2 regions of the Neoaquamicrobium sediminum genome follow, and region 1 is predicted to be linked to the other one. Evidence: predicted binding sites of a transcription regulator. Region 1 holds the regulator's gene; the other holds the start of a gene.

The links. Region 1 encodes LexA, which represses DNA repair genes until DNA is damaged. Its sites were predicted from a motif close to TGTTCNNNNTGTGTTCNG; they were not measured.
Region 2: a site for LexA is predicted at 6,115-6,132, ahead of V1479_RS14655 (putative DNA modification/repair radical SAM protein). Genes of this name have one in related genera too.

What each region holds. Positions count from the first base shown of each region.
Region 1 is NZ_JAZHFV010000003.1:258,318-266,146, reverse strand. It holds gene V1479_RS11845 (molybdopterin molybdotransferase MoeA) at 1-1,069, shown strand, start outside; gene lexA (transcriptional repressor LexA) at 1,203-1,919, shown strand; gene V1479_RS11835 (ComEC/Rec2 family competence protein) at 2,180-4,615, opposite strand; gene gltX (glutamate--tRNA ligase) at 4,733-6,154, shown strand; gene gltA (citrate synthase) at 6,323-7,612, shown strand; gene lpxB (lipid-A-disaccharide synthase) at 7,662-7,829, opposite strand, start outside.
Region 2 is NZ_JAZHFV010000004.1:302,043-309,871, reverse strand. It holds gene V1479_RS14690 (2-hydroxyacid dehydrogenase) at 1-345, opposite strand, end outside; gene V1479_RS14685 (LacI family DNA-binding transcriptional regulator) at 455-1,474, opposite strand; gene V1479_RS14680 (DMT family transporter) at 1,553-2,494, opposite strand; gene V1479_RS14675 (MarR family winged helix-turn-helix transcriptional regulator) at 2,597-3,073, opposite strand; gene V1479_RS14670 (creatininase family protein) at 3,172-3,945, shown strand; gene V1479_RS14665 (CobW family GTP-binding protein) at 4,019-5,056, shown strand; gene V1479_RS14660 (WD40 repeat domain-containing protein) at 5,056-6,030, shown strand; gene V1479_RS14655 (putative DNA modification/repair radical SAM protein) at 6,134-7,369, shown strand; gene V1479_RS14650 (UdgX family uracil-DNA binding protein) at 7,372-7,829, shown strand, end outside.

The DNA of each region.
Region 1 (7,829 bases):
CTTCCCCGCTTCGGCAATGGACGGATATGCGGTGCGCGCCGCGGATACGGTCGACCAATCCACTGCTCTGACGGTCATCGGTCAATCGATAGCCGGCCAGCGCTTCGATGGCGCGGTCGGCGCCGGCGAGGCCGTACGCATCTTCACAGGCGCACCTGTCCCCGAAGGCGCGGATGCGGTTCTGCTTCAGGAAGATGCCGAGCCGGACGAAGACGGACTAACCATCCGCGCCAGCGAAGCGGTCACCCCTGGCCGTCACGTAAGGGCTGCCGGGCTCGATTTCCGCGTCGGCGACATCCTTTTGGCCAAAGGCCGGGCGCTCGACGCTGCAGCGCTGTCGCTCGCAGCAGCCGGCAACCACCCGCTCCTTTCGGTGGTGCGCACGCCGCTGGTCGCGATCCTGGCCACGGGCAGCGAGTTGCTGCCGCCCGGTTCGGAACCCGGGCCCGACCAGATCATCGCATCGAACGGCTATGGGGTCGCGGCGCTGGCGCGCGATGCAGGCGCTCGGGTGCTGGATCTCGGCATCGCGCCTGACGATCGCGGCGTGCTTGCCGAGCGCGTCCGTGACGCAATCTCGGCCGGTGCCGACGTGATCGTGACGCTCGGCGGTGCTTCGGTCGGCGACCACGACCTCGTCCGCGAGGTGCTTACTGGCGAAGGCATGGCGCTCGAGTTCTGGAAGATCGCCATGCGCCCCGGCAAGCCGCTGATGTTCGGCAGACTAGCCGAGACCCGTGTACTCGGCCTGCCGGGAAATCCGGTTTCAAGCCTCGTCTGCGCGCATCTGTTCCTGAAACCGCTGCTCGCGAAGCTTGGCGGCCGCCCACATGTTGCCGACATAAGGGAAGCCGTCCTTGGCGAAGCCATGAAGGCCAACGATCACCGGCAGGATTATGTCCGCGCGGCAGCGACGCTTGAGGACGGGCGCCTCGTTGCAAGGCCGTTCGCCGTGCAGGATTCCTCGATGCTGACGACACTGGCGCACGCCAACGCGCTCATCATCCGCGAACCGAACGTGGCCGCGTCGGAGGCGGGTGATGCCTGCCGCGTGTTGATGCTGCGCTGAGCCTGGCTTGGGCAATAAGGGCGGCCTCGAGCTGCCAAGTTCACGATAATTTAAGCCGTTGCGGAACACAACTGGAACAGATAGTGTTTGTTCTGGTTTTGTTTATGGACTGATTCCCAAAAGGGGCAACAGAATGCTGACGCGCAAGCAACACGAACTGCTTCTCTTCATCCATGAAAGGCTGAAGGAAACTGGCATTCCCCCTTCCTTCGACGAGATGAAGGAGGCGCTCGACCTCGCTTCCAAGTCCGGTATTCACCGCCTGATTACGGCGCTCGAGGAGCGCGGCTTCATTCGACGCCTGCCCAACAGGGCACGTGCGCTGGAAGTGCTGCGGCTGCCGGACTCGATCGCGCCGGGGCTCAATGCGGCCAAAAAGTTCTCGCCCAGCGTCATTCAAGGCAGCCTTGGCCGAGCGCCTGAACCCTCGCGCATCCAGGCTGCCAGCAATGACGATGATGCCGGTGCGGCCGTTGCGATTCCCGTAATGGGCCGGATTGCCGCCGGCGTGCCGATCGAGGCGATCCAGCACAGGACGCATTCGATCAGCGTTCCGCCGGAAATGCTTTCGGGCGGCGAGCACTACGCACTCGAGGTCAAGGGCGACTCGATGATCGAGGCTGGCATCTTCGACGGCGACACCGTCATCATCCGCGACGGCCAGACCGCCAATCCCGGCGACATCGTGGTGGCGCTCGTCGACGATGAGGAAGCAACCCTCAAGCGGTTCCGCCGCAAGGGCGCCTCGATCGCACTGGAGGCCGCCAATCCGGCCTACGAAACCCGTATCTTCGGTCCCGATCGCGTGAAGGTGCAAGGCAGGCTTGTCGGGCTTATTCGGCGGTATTGAGCGGCCCTTAGACAAGGTCATGCTCGACTGAGGATGAGCATGAGGGGCGGATTGATCGAATCCAACCTATTGGGCTCTATGCACGTCAAGGAATAGCCCGTCGGGCAGCAGGATTCCCGGGCGATGCACACCCTCCCTCATGCTGAGATGCGAGCCCCCGGGTCTTGCCTTCGGCGAGCCCGAGGACAGGCTCCGCGAGCCTTGAAGGACGCACCGATCAGCGCTTCCGCTGCAAAGGTATCGCGGCAGCCGGCGGGGTGTTACTCACCTTGCGATTTCTGCCAGGGTGGAAGTCCCCTCGCCTCCCGCGAATACTGCCGGTGCGCGTGCCAGTGCCGATAAGGTTCGCGGATCGCGAAACGGATGTTTGGGTATAAAGCCGGTCTCGCGGAAGTGCGATCCAAGTCGCTGGCGCCTGTGCCAGGGCTTGCTCCGGTCCCGCGTGTTTCCCTGATGATGTCGTTCTCGAAGACGATCTCGGCGCTGCCGCGGCGGGCCAGATCGCGCTTGGTGATGACCGCAACGCTGCTATCCCGGCAAGGATTGTTCGCAGTGGCGTCGTCGATGACGATCAGGCTGGCATAAGAACACGCAGTCGAAGCCGTTCGTTCGCCGTCGGCGTGAACGACTATGCCGCCGCCGCCATGGCGCGCTATGCAAAGCCCTTCGCCGCACCGGAAAGGCAACTCGCTCTCATCGTCACTCAGGGCGGCATGAGGCGGGAGCCCGGCATCACCTTCGATGGGCCAAACCAGTTCGCCGGCTTGTGCGGCCCGCTGCCAATTCTGGATGGTAAAGGCGCTTGGTCGCGCGCGGTTGACGGCGAGGCGCCCATTGCCGCGATCGACAGCAACGAGCCGCGCGTCCTCCGAGACGAAGACATGCGGCAACTGCCGTGTCGCGATCAGGAACGCCCCGGCGATGAGCAGCGGAAGTGCTGCCCAGCGCAGGGCGCTGCCAGCCATCGTCAGGATCGCCAGCGCTGCGGTCAGCATCAGCACCGCCGAAAGCGGGATCGCGCCGGTGGCGTCGAATGCCGATCGCTCGGCAAGCCACACGGCTATCGAATTCATCGCGGATATGCCCATCCCCATCGCATACAACGCCGGCCCTTCGAGGCCGAAGGGCATCAACAGGCATGCGAGCACCGCCGCCGGCATGACGACGGCGGAGACGAATGGCATTGCCGCAAGGTTGGCGACGAGGCCGAGCGGCGAAACCTGCTGGAAGTGCCATGCGGTGAAAAGCGCCGTTGCGAGACCCGCGACGACTGACGTCAGCGACAGTCCCGAGACGTATTTCATGCCCGTTGTGAAGGCCAGCCGCACGGGACCGTACTTTGCGGCCTGTCGGCGCGGCGTCCGCCTTTCGCGGTACGAGGCCCAGGCCGCGTAAGCGGCCACAAGCGCGGCGGTTGCGGCAAACGACATGTGGAAGCTCGGCCCCATCACCTCATGCGGGGCAATCAGCAGGATGATGACGGCCGATATGGCAAGGTTGCGCATCGTGAGCGCCGCGCGGTCGACCATGACCGCAAGCAGCATCACCGCAAGCATGGTGAAGCTGCGCTGCGCGGCAATGCCTGCGCCCGAAATGACGAGGTAGGCCGCCGTCGCGGTGAGCGCACCGAAGGCGGCATATTTCTTCGCCGGCCATCGCGACGAAAAGCCCGGTGCAAGCGCAAAGGCGGTTCGCAAGCCGAACATAACGGTCCCGGCCACCAGGGCCATATGCAGGCCGGAGATGGAGATGACGTGATAGAGCCCGACCACCCGCAGTGCCTCGTTCATCTCTTCCGGTATGCCTGCGCGGATACCCGTAATCAGCGCGGCCGCGATAGCGCCCTCAGGGCCGCCGATGCTGGCCGCGATGTCCTGCGCCATGCGCGTACGCCAGCCCTCCACCCATGCGGCGGCGGCAGTCATCAACCCGGGTTTGTCTGCCGTTTCCACGAGCTCCGGATTTCTGAGGAAAAAGCCGACCGCGCCGATACCGTCGAAGTAGCTGTTGAAGGCAAAGTCATAGCTTTGCGGGCGGACTGGCCCGGAAGCAGGCATCAGCCGGACAAGACCTTGCACGGCATCTCCAGGCCGCAATGTTTCTGGCACCGCGCGGGCGGTTGCACGAACGCGATCCGGCGCATAACGAAGCACCGGCCGCTCGGTCGCGATGACATCCAGCGTCAGGCGGATGCGTCCGGATGCCTGCTGCTCGATGCGCACAACGCGGCCGGTAAGGCGCGTCGAAATCTCGGAGCCGAGCATCTGCGTGCTGGCCCGCCATGTCTCGAATTTCGCGGCAAGAACGCCCGTGAGCGTGATCAACACCGCGAGCGACGCCATCCGTAGTCCAGGCCGGTTTGCGAGCGCGAGTGACAGGGCCGCGAGCAGACCAGTGGCCAGAAGCAGGCCGCCAAGTCCTGGCTCGGCCGGTGCCGAGAAATAGAAAAGCGCGCCCAGCGCGATGAAAACCGGCACGAAGACGAACGCGGTGCCATGCTCAAGCTCGCTGTAGAAGCTGCGGCGCAGCGCAGGACCGAGCCTCGCGAGCGGAGTGAGACTGCTTGTGGGTACGGGCGGCGGCAGCGCTCGCATGGTTTGCGGACGATGGACTTCGGGGGCAGCATTTTCGGGCGCGACGACACGCGCGCCGAACTGCAGGCGCTCGTCTTCTCGCGTCGCCGTCTCCCCGTCCATGCGGCGTTCCCCACCCGGTAATCGCTTGCACGCCGAAGCCTCTATGCTACATGAGCCCCATCAAAACACCACAGGCGCAGCCGCTGCGCGCCCTCATCCGTTTCCGGGGAAGAAGAAATGTCCGACAAGGTCGTCACCCGTTTTGCGCCGTCACCCACCGGCTACCTGCATATCGGCGGCGCGCGCACGGCGCTATTCAACTGGCTGTTCGCCAAGCACACCGGCGGCAAGATGCTGCTGCGTATCGAGGATACCGACCGCGAGCGCTCGACCGATGTGGCAACGGCAGCGATCCTCGACGGCCTCTCCTGGCTCGGTCTGGGTTGGGACGGGGAACCCGTCTCCCAGTTCGAACGCGCGCAGCGTCATCGCGAGGTGGCCGAAGAGCTCGTGCGCAACGGCAAGGCCTATCGGTGCTACGCCACGCAGGCGGAGCTTGAGGAGATGCGCGAGAAGGCGCGCGCCGAGGGCCGTCCGCCGCGCTATGACGGACGCTGGCGCGACCGCGATCCCTCGGAGGCCCCGGCCGGCGTGAAGCCCGCAATCCGCATCAAGGCGCCTACGGACGGCGAGACGATCGTGCGCGACCGAGTGCAGGGCGACGTCAAGTTCCCCAACAAGGATCTCGACGATTTCATCATCCTGCGGTCTGACGGCAACCCGACCTATATGCACGCCGTCGTGGTAGATGATCACGACATGGGCGTGACCCATATCATTCGGGGCGACGATCACCTGACCAACGCGGCGCGCCAGACGATCATCTACAACGCGATGGGCTGGGATGTGCCGGTGATGGCGCATATCCCGCTCATCCACGGGCCGGACGGCGCGAAGCTTTCCAAGCGCCACGGCGCACTGGGTGTCGAGGCTTATCGCGCGATGGGCTATCTTCCGGAAGCGCTGCGCAACTATCTCGCGCGCCTCGGCTGGAGCCATGGCGACGACGAGGTCATGTCCACCGCGCAGATGATCGAGTGGTTCGAGATCGAGGACGTCAACAAGGGAGCCGCGCGCTTCGACTATCAGAAGCTGGAAGCCCTCAACGGCTTCCATATGCGCCAGAGCGACGACGGCGAGCTGCTGGAGCAGTTCATCGCGACATTGCCTTATCTGGAACAGCCCGGCGCAATCCCGCGCGAGCCGGACGCCGCGCAGCGGGCGATGCTGCTTGCCGCCCTGCCCGGCTTGAAGGAGCGCGCGAAGACGCTCGTCGAACTGGCTGACAGCGCGCAATATCTGTTCGTCCAGCGCCCCTTGTCGCTGGATGAGAAGGCAGCGCAGATTCTCGACGGCGACGCGCGCTCGGTGATCGCCGCGCTGCTGCCGGATTTTGAGGCGCTTGGCGAATGGTCCGCAGACACAACGGAAGCCGTCGTGCGCGCCTATGCGGAAAAGGCGGGCCTCAAGCTTGGAAAGGTTGCGCAGCCGCTGCGTGCAGCGCTGACCGGCAGGGCCACATCGCCCGGCGTTTTCGACGTGCTTGCAGTCCTTGGCCGGGAAGAAAGCCTCGGCCGGCTGCGCGATCAAAGCACCTGAACGATTGTGGCGAAGTCGCGTTTTTTGCGTTGCAACAATGTGACCTTGGGATAGCTTGGCACGCTCCCGCAAATCGGATAGCAAGAGCGCGCAATCGGAGCACGGTTGTTATGCGTCATAGCTGATCGGCGTCGAGGGCGGGCTAACGTACATTGAGAGGTGATAGGGATGACCAGTTCGACTGCAAAGCTTGAATTGAACGGCAAAGCCAGCGAATTCAAGGTACGAAAAGGCTCGGTCGGACCAGAGGTCATCGACATCAGCTCGCTCTACAAGGACACCGGGCTGTTCACCTACGATCCCGGTTTCACATCCACCGCGAGCTGCGAATCGGAAATCACCTATATCGACGGTGATGCTGGCATGCTGCTGCACCGCGGCTATCCGATCGACCAGCTTGCCGAGCACGGCGACTTCCTGGAAGTGTGCTACCTTCTTCTCTACGGCGAGCTGCCGACGAAGGCGCAGAAGGACGATTTCGACTACCGCGTGACGCGCCATACGATGGTGCATGAGCAGATGACCCGGTTCTTCACCGGCTTCCGCCGCGATGCGCATCCGATGGCGGTTATGTGCGGCGTCGTCGGCGCTATGTCGGCGTTCTATCACGACTCCACCGACATCTCCGACCCGCACCAGCGCATGGTCGCCTCGATCCGCATGATCGCGAAGATGCCGACGATCGCCGCGATGGCGTACAAGTACCATGTCGGCCAGCCCTTCATCTATCCGAAGAACGAGCTGAATTTCGCCGCCAACTTCCTGCACATGTGCTTCGCCGTGCCTTGCGAGGACTACAAGGTCAACCCGGTGCTGGCGCGCGCGATGGAGCGCATCTTCATCCTGCATGCCGACCACGAGCAGAATGCGTCGACCTCGACGGTTCGGCTCGCCGGCTCTTCCGGCGCCAACCCATTCGCCTGCATCGCTGCCGGCATTGCCTGTCTGTGGGGCCCGGCGCATGGTGGGGCCAACGAGGCTGCGCTCAACATGCTGGCGGAGATCGGTTCCGTCGACCGCATCCCCGAGTTCATCGACCGCGCCAAGGACAAGAACGACCCGTTCCGCCTGATGGGCTTCGGCCACCGCGTCTACAAGAACTACGATCCGCGCGCCAAGATCATGCAGAAGACCACGCATGAGGTTCTGGGCGAGCTCGGTATCAAGGATGATCCGCTTCTCGACGTCGCCATGGAGCTGGAAAAGATCGCGCTGACGGACGAGTATTTCATCGAGAAGAAGCTCTACCCCAACATCGACTTCTATTCCGGCATCACACTCAAGGCGCTCGGCTTCCCGACCACTATGTTCACCGTGCTTTTCGCAGTCGCCCGTACGGTCGGTTGGATTGCCCAGTGGAAGGAGATGATCGAGGATCCGCACCAGAAGATCGGCCGTCCTCGCCAGCTCTACACCGGCCATGGCGAGCGCGATTACGTGCCGATTGCCAAGCGCTGATCGATACTTTCGAGACAAGAAGAAGGGCGCCGTTGGCGCCCTTTTTCGTTCAGCCTGGCTTCTTCTCGAGAACCGCCAGCAGCGCTTCGGCTGCAAGTTCGCCTGATGGCCTGTCCGTTTCCATGGCTTCACGGATAGCGGCGAAGCCGGCCATCTGGACAGCGCGGGCTGGCGTATCAGCGGTGAGCTGCTCAGTATAGCGCGCGAGCCGCCCCGG
Region 2 (7,829 bases), on a different contig from region 1:
CGTGTTGAGAAGCAGGCCGAGCGCGGTGTCGGCAACCTCCTCCGTCAGCACGTCGGGCGTGTTGGTCACCATGACGCCGGCGGAGCCCGCATGCTTGGCATCGACATGGTCATAGCCGACGCCGAAGCTGGCGACTATCTCGAGATTGGGCAGGGCATCGATGAAGGCTGCGTCAACGCGCGTCATCACGGCCGCGCCCCTGATCCTGGCCCGTTCGTCATCGCTCAGCAATGTCGGATCGGCACGCTCCGCTGTGACGACGTTGAACGCCTCCGATATGCGTCCGACCGCATGCGGATGGAGCTTGCCGGGGATGAGGATTGTTACGTCGTCGGTCGCTGCCAAGGTTATGGCTCCCTCTTGCATCATGATTGTGGATCGGTTGTCAGCGTAGGCAGTGGCCGGAGGTCAGGCAAGCCCTCACGAACCGGCCAACCGGCAGCACTTTCTGGGGTCAGCGCTCCACCGGCTTGCCGGTCGACTGTCGCACATGCAGTTCCGGCCGGATCAACTCCTGCCCGCCATGCACCTCGACACCATTGAGCCGGTCGAGCAGCGTCCGGGCCGCGCGACGCCCGACCTCGCGCTGCCCGTTCCAGACGGTGGTTAGGGCCGGCGTGGCGATGGCGGCTTCCTCCAGATCGTCGTAGCCGGTAACCGAGACGTCGACGCCCGGCACCAACCCGGCGCGCGCGATGCCATTCATCAGGCCGATGGCCACCAGGTCGTTCCAGCACACTGCCGCCGTGGGTTTGTCCTTGAGCGCCAAAAATTGCTGCGACGCCTCGAAGCCTGCCTGCTTGGTACGAGGGCCGGGAATGCGCCAGCGCGTCTCGACCGGGAGCCCGGCGGCCTCCATGGCCATGACATAACCGCGATAGCGATCGCGGCCGGTCGACGTCTGGTCGGTGCCGCCGATCATAGCGATGCGGCGATGCCCCAGCGAGATCAGGTGGTTGGTCGCAAGACCGATGCCGTAGGCGTCGTCGCCGCGGAAGACGGGCACGTCGGCGTCCTCGACCGACCGAGCGATCAGCACCGCAGGCAAACCGTTCGCCTCGGCAAGCTGGATATCGGCGGCAGGCGTGCCAATCGCCGGCGACATGATGACACCGTCCGCACCCAGTTGCAGCAGCGTATCGATGAAGGTCCGCTGCTTCTCAAGCTGGTCGTAATGGTTCGAAAGCAGGAAGGTCTGCCGGCTGCGATCAAGCTCGCTTTCGATCGATCGCAGGATCTCGGCGAAGAACGGGTTCATGATGTCGTGCACGACGACGCCGACGATGCCCGAGCGCGACGTGCGCAGGCTGGCCGCCCGGCGATTGTAGATATAGCCGATCGTGCGCGCGTGCTCCTTGATCCGCTCCCGGGTGGCATCGGCCACCAGCGGACTGTCGCGCAGTGCCAGCGATACGGTGGCGGTCGACACGTTCAACGCTTCCGCGATCGTCGAAAGCTTGATCTTCTGAGCCAGGGAACCCCTCCTCCCGACAGGCGCGGCGATGCGTCTTTAAACGGTTTAAAGAACCCTATGCCATCCGCGGCCGGCATTTCAAAGCTTTTTTGCCAGCTCCTGGGTTTCGCTATTCGGCGCGGTCCGGCTTGCAAGCCGCAGCCGGTGTTCGCGATGGACGATATAGAGGCCGCTGGACACGATGATGCCGGCGCCGGCGAGCGTCCACCAATCGGGCAGGTCCGAAAACACCAGGTATCCTAGCGCGATCATCCAGATCATCTGCGAATAGGGATAAGGCGCAAGCGCCGTGGTGGTCGCCTGCTTGTAGGCCCGGATAAGCAAATAGTGCCCAAACGCGCCGATGGCGCCAAGCCCGAAGAGCAGCACCCAATGCAGCGGCTCCTGCGGCATGGACCCATAGAGCGGCACGAACGGGAACATAAGCACCGTTGGCGCAAGCGCGGAATAGAAGATCAGGCTCGCCGATGTCTCCGTCGCCCCCATGTGCCGGGTCATGATGACGTAGAAGCTGTAGCTTGCCATCGACATCAGCGCGAAAACGTGGCCGGTGCCGAAGGTGCCCAGGCCCGGCCGCGTAATCACCAGCACGCCGAGGAGGCCGACCAGCACGGCGAGCCAGCGCCGCCAGCCAGCCCATTCACCAAGCAGAGGGCCGGCAAGCGCGGTGATCACCATCGGCGCGAAAAAGTAGATCGAGATCGTCTCGGCGAGCTGCAGCGTCTGCAGCGCTAGGAAATTGAACACCGTCGAACCGAACAGGAACACGCCGCGCACGATCTGCCTTGGCAGGCTCTGCGCGCGGAACATGGCCGGGTTCGACCATGACCGGAACAGGATCATCACCAGCACGAGGTGGATGGCGAAGCGCATCCAGGCCAGAAACGGCGCGGCCATGCCCTGCTGCACAAGATACTTCGCGCTTGCATCGAGAAAGGCGAATGAAAAGCAGGCACACAGCACAAGCAAAATAGCCGAGGTCGGCGTGGCCGCCTCCGGATTGCTTTGTTGCTGGGTCAATGCGTGTGGCCGGGCATCATGGGAGCTTCATGCGCTTCTTCGACCAAGAGGGCCTGTGGCGCAAGAAAAAACTGCATGAAAATGCAAACCGACCGGGCGTCCTTATTCGTCGGCGTCGTCAGCTTCCTCGTGATCTTCCGCAACGATCGCCCCGTTGGACAGGTTCGCCTCGATGCGGCCGAGCAGCTTGACCAGAGCCTTCTGCTCTTTCTTGTCGAGCCCCTTGAGTGCCTGCTTCTCCGTCTTGCGCACCGCTTTCTCAATGGCACGGATGGCGCCGCGTCCTTCCTCGGTCAGGAAGACATTGGCCTGGCGCGCATCGGTCTCCGAAGCACGCTTTTCCACATAGCCTTGGGTCTGGAGACGGTTGATCGTTTTGGTCACCGTGGGTGGTCGCACGCCGAGCTTTATGGCCAGTTGACCCGGCGTCTGGCCGTCCTCGCGATCCAGCGCAATCATGATCTGGTCCTGGCCGGCGTAAAAGCCGTGCGACAGGAGACGCGCCGCCAGCGCCGTGCGCGAAAGCCGCGCCGCCGAATGAAGCTGCGCCATCGCAGCCGCCTTGCCAGGTTTAGCCATCGACGTTTTCCCCTCGCTTTCGCATTGCCTGAGGGCCGCGGGACACGCTAGCCTGACCTCAACGCGACGAAGCCATGGCATAGCCACATAACAGAAACATGACAGCCAGCGAAACAAATCGTGCCGGCCTGCGATCCGTGGCCGTGCTGCCGCTCGGCGCGACCGAGCAGCATGGACCGCACCTGCCTTTCGAGACCGACACCATCATCGCCGAGGGCGTGGCCACGCGCGTCGCGAGCCTGCTGCCAGCGGGCCTGGAAGTGCACTTCCTGCCCGTCGAGCCAGTCGGCTATTCGATAGAACACCTGGATGTCGCCGGCACCCGGACGTTGACATTCGACGAAGCAGTAAGGCGATGGATCGGCATAGGCGAGGCGTGCCATCGGCAGGGCTGCCGCCGCTTCGTCATGCTCAACGCCCATGGCGGCAACTCCTCGCTGATGACGATCGTCGCCACCGAGCTGCGGGTGCGATTCGACATGCTGGCGGTAGCGACGAGCTGGACGCGTTTCGGCTATCCGCCCGACATCGTCTCACCGGAAGAAAAGGCGCTCGGCATCCATGGCGGCTTCATCGAGACCAGCGTCATGCTGACGTTGCGTCCCGACCTGGTCGACATGGACAAGGCACGCAATTTCACCTCGATGCAGGCAGTCTACGAGCGGGAGTTTTCGCATCTTCGCGCCTATGGTCCCCACGCCTTTGGCTGGAAGATGCGCGATCTGTCGCCGGATGGCGTCGTCGGCAACGCCGCCGCGGCTAATGCTGAGGCGGGCGAGATGATCCTCGATCATGCCGCGAAAGGCATTATCGAATTGCTGGAGGATGTCGCACGCTTCGACCTGCGGATGCTGGGTTCGAACCCCACATAATCCCCGGTGCAATCCGGTCGCCGACGTCCTATATGGACGCCACGACCCTTCATTCCTTGCGCGAGAGGCATCCATGGCGCAGACACAGACCCAAATTCCGGTAACGGTTCTCACCGGCTATCTCGGCTCCGGCAAGACGACCCTGCTCAACCGCATCCTGACGGAAGATCACGGCAAGCGTTACGCCGTCATCGTCAACGAGTTCGGCGAGATCGGCATCGACAACGACCTGATCGTGGAATCCGACGAGGAAATCTACGAGATGAACAATGGCTGCATCTGCTGCACGGTGCGCGGCGACCTGATCCGCACCGTCGAGGGCCTGATGCGCCGTCCGGGCCGCTTCGATGCGATCCTGGTCGAGACGACCGGTCTCGCCGATCCCGCGCCGGTCGCGCAGACCTTCTTCATGGACGACGACGTGCGGTCCAAGACCAAGCTCGACGCTGTCGTCGCGCTTGTGGACGCCAAGCACTTGCCGCTGCGCCTGAAGGATTCGAAAGAGGCGGAAGACCAGATCGCGTTCGCCGACGTCGTGTTGCTCAACAAGACCGACCTTGTAACCGAGGACGAGTTGCGCGACGTCGAGGCCGCCGTGCGCGCCATCAACCCGTCGGCGAAGATCCACAAGACCGAGCGCTCGGGCGTTGCGCTGAACGAAGTGCTCGACCGCGGCGCGTTCGACCTGTCGCGGGCGCTCGACAACGACCCGCATTTTCTCGACGCGCACGATCATGACCACGATCACGAATGCGGGCCGGATTGCGACCACGATCACGGCCATCATCACCATCACGGCGTTTCGCCGATCCACGATGTCGGCGTGACCTCGATCTCGCTGCGCGGCGGCGAAATGGACCCGAAGAAGTTCTTCCCGTGGCTGGAGAAGACCACGCAGATGGACGGACCGAACATCCTGCGGCTCAAGGGCATCATCGCGCTCAAGGACGACCCGGACCGCTATGTGGTGCAGGGCGTCCACATGATCCTCGAAGGCGACCACCAGCGCGCTTGGAAGGATGACGAACGGCATGAGAGCCGGCTGGTTTTCATCGGCCGCGAACTCGACGGCGAACGCCTCAAGCGCACTTTCGAGGCGTGCCAGGCCTGATGCCCACAGTCGTTCCTCTCGACCTAGACGGCCATTGCGTCGCCGCCTGCTGGCTCGCCGGCATTCCCCATTTCGCGCTCGCAGACGGTGTTGTCCACCGGCTCGACAACGGCCACAAATGGGTGGAAGCGCATGACGGTTTGCTGGCCGCGGCACCCGACGCCGATGGCAAGCGGCTTGTAACCGGCGGCGAGGACGGCAAGGTCCTCGACATCGGCGCCGACGGCTCGATCGAGCAGGTCGCCGAAATCGGTCGCAAGTGGATGACGAGCGTTGCGACCGGCCCACGCGGTGCCGTTGCCTTTTCCAGCGGCAAGACGGCATGGGTGAAATTGCCTGACGGCAAGCTCAAGGAACTGGTCCATCCGCGCAGCGTCGAAGGACTGGCCTTCGCCCCGAAGGGCATGCGCATCGCGGTCGCCCGCTACAACGGTGCGACGCTGCACTTTCCGGCGGCAGACGGCAAGCCGACGGAGCTCGAATGGGCCGGAGCTCATACCGGCGTGACCTTCTCGCCCGACGGCAATTTCCTCGTCACCACCATGCAGGAGAACGCGCTTCATGGCTGGAAGCTGGCCGACGGCAAGCACATGCGCATGGCAGGCTACCCTTCCAAGGTGAAGTCGCTGTCGTGGAGCGCCAAGGGCCGCTGGCTGGCGAGTTCGGGCGCGCCCGCAGCCGTGGTGTGGCCGTTCCTCACGAAGGACGGCCCTATCGGCAAGGCGCCGGTGGAATTGGGCACGCGCGGCGACGCCATGGTCACGGCAGTGTCGTTCCACCCGACCGACGAGATCGTGGCAATCGGCTATGCTGACGGCATGGTGCTTGCCGGCCGCGTCGCCGACCAGAAGGAAGTGCTGCTGCGCCGCGCTGGCAATGGCGCGGTGACATCCATGGCGTGGGATGCCGAAGGACGTCGGATCGCCTTCGGCACCGAGACCGGCGACTGCGGCGTCATCGACGTGGCAGGCTGACTACTCCACAGAGCAGGCCATCGGGCCGGTGAAACGCGCTGGCGATTGCGCAACTACGTCAAAGTGAATAGACGCGGGCGGCGTTGGAACATATCATGAACGAATGTCCAAGCTCTCGACACGCGAAAAACTCGCCATTCTCGCCGATGCAGCCAAGTACGATGCGTCCTGCGCCTCTTCCGGTGCGGCGGGCCGCAATTCGCTCAAGACGAAGGGCATCGGCTCGACGGAAGGCAGCGGCATTTGCCATTCCTACGCGCCGGACGGGCGCTGCATCTCGCTGCTGAAAATCCTTCTGACGAATTTCTGCATCTATGACTGCGCCTATTGCGTGAATCGCTCATCGTCGAATGTGAAGCGGGCACGGTTCACGGTCGACGAGGTCGTCAATCTCACGCTGGATTTCTACAAGCGCAACTATATCGAGGGACTTTTCCTGTCCTCCGGCGTGATTCGTTCACCCGACGAGACGATGGCCGAGATGGTGGAGATCGCGCGGCGCCTGCGCATCGATCACGCTTACCAGGGCTACATCCATCTCAAGACCATTCCCGAGGCAAGCGACGATCTGGTCGAGCAGGCAGGCCTCTACGCCGACCGGCTTTCCATCAACGTAGAACTCCCGACCGACGCCGGTGTCCAGCAGCTCGCGCCGCAGAAGAAGCCGGAGACAATCCGCGTTTCGATGGCGCGTCTGCGCTCCAGGATCGAGGAACGCTCGGAGCCGACGATGCGCACGAAAAAGCGCGCCCGCTTCGTGCCCGGCGGTCAGTCCACGCAGATGATCGTCGGCGCGGATGCCACGACCGATGCCGACATCCTGTCCACCTCGGCGCGGCTCTATGCGGGCTACCGGCTTCGCCGCGTCTACTATTCGGCGTTCAGCCCGATACCGGATTCGTCGGCCGTCCTGCCGCTGGTGAAGCCGCCGCTGATGCGCGAGCACCGGCTTTATCAGGCCGATTGGTTGATGCGGTTCTATGGCTTCGAGCGTCAGGAAATTACTGCCAGTCGAGCCGACGGCATGCTCGACCTCGAAGTCGATCCCAAGCTGGCATGGGCACTGGCCAACCGGCAAATGTTCCCACTCGACGTGAACCGGGCGCCGCGTGAACTGCTGCTGCGCGTACCAGGCTTGGGCGCGAAGGTGGTGGACAGGATGCTCACCGTGCGCCGCCACCAACGGCTTCGCATCGAAGACCTGGGACGCCTGTGCGCATCGATCGCCAAGGTGCGCCCCTTCATTGTCGCCGACGGCTGGTCGCCACGCTCGCTGCCCGACGAGGAAAACCTGCGTGCCCGGCTGACACCGCCCGCACGACAGCTCAGCCTGTTCTGACGATGCGCTTCACGGTCACTCTGTCTGGCGAGACCGATTTCAACGGCTGGCGCGACGCCGCCCGCGCACTGGCGTTGAACGATGTGAAGGCCGACGACATCGGCTGGCGAACCGGCGAGGACAAGGACCTTTTCGCCAACCCAACGCCCCTGCCCGCCGCGCCGGAAGGCGCGACCATGAATGTGCCTCGCGCATTCATCGACAAGGCGCAGGCCGTCATCTGCCATTCCGACCCGCATCGCTTCGCGCTGCTCTATCGCCTGCTCTTGGCAATGCGAACGACCCCGCATCTGATGAAGATCGCATCAGAGCCCGACGTCATGGCGCTGCGCGATCTGGAAAAATCGGTGCGCCGCGACATCCACAAGATGCGCGCTTTCGTGCGCTTCGTCCGTGTGAGCGATGGCAGCGACGAACGGTTCGTCGCGTGGTTCGAGCCGGACCACTACATCGTTGAGCG